DNA from 2 places in the Mesorhizobium bavaricum genome. Region 2 is predicted to be linked to the other one. Evidence: riboswitches for the same ligand, from Rfam matches in the RefSeq annotation. Region 2 holds a riboswitch; the other holds the start of a gene.

Region 1 (2,198 bases), on a different replicon from region 2:
CAATCTGCCGTTCCGCTATGCCACCCAGGACGTGGAGATCGACGGATGCATGGTCCGCCGCGGCGATGCCGTCCTGATGGCGTTCCATGCGGCGAACCGGGACGAAAAGGCCTTCGGTCCCGGCGCCGACAGGTTCGATGTCACCCGGCGGCACAACCCGCACCTGTCATTCGGCGAGGGGCCGCATTCCTGCCTGGGCGCTGCGCTGGCGCGCCTGGAATTGCGCTGCGCCTTCCCCGCGCTGTTCGGGCGGCTGGAGGATCTGGCGCTGACCATCGCTGCGGAGGACGTCGTCTACATGCCGTCTTACGTCATTCGCTGCCCGCAGCGCCTGCCGGTCAGCTTCCGCCCTTCCGTCGCTTAGAGAGTGCGGCATTCACCGCGGATTCGGTGATTCTCGGTTCGCCGGGATGGCTGGTCTCGCACGAGGGGGGCGAGCATGCCCGGTTACGCACGATCGTGACGCCGGCCTTCAGCAACCGCAGGGTGAAGCTGCTCGCGCAGCAGGTCGAGGCGATCGCCACGCAGTTGTTCGAGACGCTGACGGCCCAGCCCCAACCCGCCGACCTGCAGCGCCACCTCTCCTTTCCGCTACCGGACGTGGTCATCAGCGCGCTGATGGGCGAATGCGCAAGCACGCTGAGCAAAGCCGAGCGGGGAACAACTACCGGGATTCCCGGGGGACCGTGACGACCTGGCCCGACTTTACGCCCTTGAGCCCGGCGACCTCGATCTGATCCGGCGTCGCCGATGGGGACAAGGACCTCTCCGAGCCTGCACTGATGAGAGGCGGCATCATACGCGGCTTTGGGCGAAAGAGACCGATCAGCGCAAGGGCATTATTCGCATCATCACATAAACATCCCGTTATATGTATTGACAAGGAGCGAAGCGGCTGTGATTGTGCGTATGTCATGGTTCTCCGCGCGGCACTGCCGTAGCGGAGCTAAGAGGGAAGCCGGTGCGATGCCGGCGCTGCCCCCGCAACTGTTAGCGGCGAGCCAAGCCCATTGGTGTCACTGAGGCGAACGGCCTCGGGAAGACGGGCAGAGGCTTTGACCCGCGAGCCAGGAGACCTGCCACGACGAACAACGTCCACGGGCGGGGTGTCTCGGTGGTCGCAGTAGCCCGGCTTCGTGCCGCCTGCTCGCGCGTTCCTTGTCCCCACGCCCCAACCATCGGGGTATGGCATGACTGTCTCTCAACAAATTCCTGTGGCAACGCTCGGCGTGCCGCGTATCGGTCGACGGCGGGAACTGAAATTCGCGCTTGAAAGCTACTGGTCCGGAAAATCTCCCGCTGCCGACCTGCTCGCGACGGCGAAGGCGCTACGCGAGGCTAGCTGGAGGGAGCAGCACGATCACGGCGTGTCGAAAATCCCGTCCAACGATTTCTCGCTTTATGACCATGTGCTCGACACCGTCACCATGGTCGGCGCCGTGCCGGCACGATACGTCTGGACTGACGGCGAGGTCCCACTCGATACCTATTTCGCCATGGCGCGCGGCAACCAAGGTCAGAACGCTGATTGTGGACATGCCGGTGACGAGCATGCGGCCAACGGGCATGGCCTTGCCGCGATGGAAATGACCAAATGGTTCGACACCAACTATCACTACATTGTGCCGGAACTCACGGACGATCAGAGCTTTGCCCTCTCGTCGGCGAAACCGGTCGATCATTTCCTCGAGGCCAAGGCGCTCGGCATCCACACGCGCCCGGTCCTGCTTGGACCGGTCACCTTTCTCAAGTTGGCGAAGTCATCTGAGAAAGGTTTCAACCCTGTCGCGCTCCTGCCACGGCTGCTGCCCGTCTACGAGGAGCTCCTGCGGAGGCTGAGGCTCGCGGGAGCCGATTGGGTGCAGATCGATGAGCCGGCCCTCGTGCTCGACCTGATTCCCAACGAACGGGATGCGCTCCAATTCGCCTACTGCCGGCTGTCAAAAGCAGCACCGGAGTTGAAGATCATGGTCGCTACCTATTTCGGATCGCTGGGAGACAATCTCGAGACCGCAATTTCTCTGCCCGTGGCGGGACTGCACGTCGATCTCGTGCGCGCTCCAGAGCAGTTGGAGCCCGTCGGCCGGCTCGCGCAGAAGGACCTTGTGCTCTCGCTCGGGCTGATCGACGGGCGCAACGTCTGGCGCGCGAACCTGCCTGCCATACTTGACCGCATCAAGCCGATCGTCGCCGGCTGG
Region 2 (2,198 bases):
CGTCGTGATGGGTCTTACGGTTTTCGATGTCATCCTCGACGGCAAGGCCAAGGCCGAGCAACACCGACGGATCGACCTTGCCCTGCGACGTCGGCACGATCTTCACGGCGCGAGCGATGTGCTCGTTGATGATGGCGTTGGCGCGGGCCGAGCCGGCGGCATCCATCAGGTCGCTCTTCGACAGGATGATCAGGTCGGCACAAGCGATCTGATCCTCGAACACTTCCTCGACCGGATCGTCGTGATCGAGTGTCGTGTCCTGCGCGCGCTGCGCCTGAAGTGCGTCCATGTCGTTGGCGACACGGCCTTCGGCCAGCGCCGGTCCATCGACGACGGCGATGACGCCATCGACCGTCACGCGGCTCTTCACCGTCGGCCACTGGAAAGCCTGGACCAGCGGTTTGGGCAGAGCGAGGCCGGAGGTCTCGATCAGGATGTGGTCGACCTTCGGCGTCAGCGACAGGATCTGGTCGAGCGCCGGCACGAAATCGTCGGCAACGGTGCAGCAGATGCAGCCATTGGCCAGTTCGACGATGTTTTCCTCGGGGCATGTGTCGATGCCGCAGCCCTTCAGGATCTCGCCGTCGATGCCGATGTCGCCGAACTCATTGACGATGATGGCGATCCGCTTGCCGCCGGCGTTTTCCAGGAGATGGCGGATCAGCGTCGTCTTGCCGGCGCCGAGGAAGCCGGTGACGACGGTGCAGGGAACGCGGGAGACGGAAGCGGTCATGATCAGTCCTTCAACAGGTCGAGGGGAGGGATGCGGGCGACGAGGCCACGCTTCAGGCTATCGGGGCGGCCACGCCAGGGAATGAGGCCGTCGGTCGAGGTGGCGAAGAGTTTTGCGCCAGAGACGAGGTCGGCGCCGCTGGTCGCGGTCAGGTCGCCGAAGACATAGCTCCAGCAGCCATCGCGCAGGATGGCGGCACTAAGCCGGCGCTTGCAATTGCCGAGGCATTCGACGCTGCGGACCCGAACATCTTCGCCAGAAGCGGCGCGGCGCGTGTCCTCGGCCAGCAGTTCGCCGGCGCGGGGATGGGCGTCGGAGCCGGTTTCGTCGCGACAGGAGGCACAGACGATGACGGTGACGCCGGCCAGGGCATCATCATGGCCGGACGAAACATCCGCTGTGCCAGCCGAAAAACTGCTGTCATGGTCCAAAAATCGAACTCCTTGCCCGGAAACCCGCCGGGCGATCGGATTCTGTAGTCGTAGACGGCAGGTCTCCTGGCTCGCGAGTCCTCGCCTTGGTGCCGCCTTCCCGGGACCGTCCCAGTGGCTTTCGGCCTTGGCTCTTCGCTTACAGTTGCGGGGACAGCCGCGGATTTGAGACCGAGATCCCGCACCGCATTCCCTCTTGGCTCCTCTCGTTGAAGAGAAGAGACCGTCTGGAACGGATTTAGGCTTTTGCGGGCAGTGGTGTCAACGCGAGCTTACGACACGGTCAGGTCGGCCAGCGCCGGACCCAAATCACCAGCCGGGGTGACTTCGAGGCGTTCGAGCCCCAGCCATCCCTGCATGGACTTCAGTTCCTCGAACAGTTGGGCTGCGGTTTCAGCCGGCGCGCCGGGCTCTGCGTAAGCAGCATGGACGCGTAACACGCCGGCCGGTCGGTCGGCCTTGAGGTCGACGCGAGCGACGATCCTGTCACCGAGCAGGAACGGCAGGACGTAATAGCCGTATTGGCGCTTTTCGGCCGGCGTGTAGATCTCGATACGGTAGTGGAAATCGAACAGTCGCTCGGTGCGCGACCGTTCGAAGACCACCGGATCGAACGGCGCCAGCAGAGCGCGGGTCTCGATTTTTCGTGGCAGGCGGGCGTCTTTATGAAGATAAGCCGGCTTGTCCCAGCCTTGGACGCGTACCGGCAACAGCTCGCCGAGTTCGACCAGTTCCTCCAGCCGGCCTTTCATGTCGGCGGGCGACAGGCGGTAGTAGTCTCTTAAGTCGCCGGCCGTCGCAATGCCGTGGGCGCGGGCCGAGATGCGCAGCAACTCGCGATGCGCGTCCTCGGCGGCCGGCACCGGCAGGTCGAGGATCGCCTGCGGCAGCACGCGCTCCGGCAGATCGTAGAACCGCTCGAAACCGCGACGGTGGGCCGTGGTGATGCGCCCGGCCCAGAACAGCCATTCGAAGGCATGCTTGGCATGGCTCCAGCCCCACCAGCCGCCGGAGCCTTTCTGGCCTTCGAGCGC

What was found. A riboswitch is a leader RNA that binds a small molecule or an ion and turns the genes downstream of it on or off. The one in region 2 is predicted to bind cobalamin.
Region 1: linked by a shared signal. The riboswitch ahead of metE (5-methyltetrahydropteroyltriglutamate--homocysteine S-methyltransferase) and the one ahead of AC1RZR_RS18230 (DUF1636 family protein) in region 2 are both predicted to bind cobalamin.

The regions. Positions count from the first base shown of each region.
Region 1 is NZ_JBXAYV010000001.1:262,382-264,579, forward strand. Features, by position in the region: gene AC1RZR_RS34010 (cytochrome P450 family protein) at 1-364, shown strand, start outside; partial or broken gene AC1RZR_RS34015 (cytochrome P450) at 331-624, shown strand; cobalamin riboswitch at 899-1,098, shown strand; gene metE (5-methyltetrahydropteroyltriglutamate--homocysteine S-methyltransferase) at 1,215-2,198, shown strand, end outside.
Region 2 is NZ_CM165566.1:3,718,645-3,720,842, forward strand. Features, by position in the region: gene cobW (cobalamin biosynthesis protein CobW) at 1-733, opposite strand, end outside; gene AC1RZR_RS18230 (DUF1636 family protein) at 736-1,164, opposite strand; cobalamin riboswitch at 1,204-1,407, opposite strand; gene AC1RZR_RS18235 (winged helix-turn-helix domain-containing protein) at 1,437-2,198, opposite strand, start outside.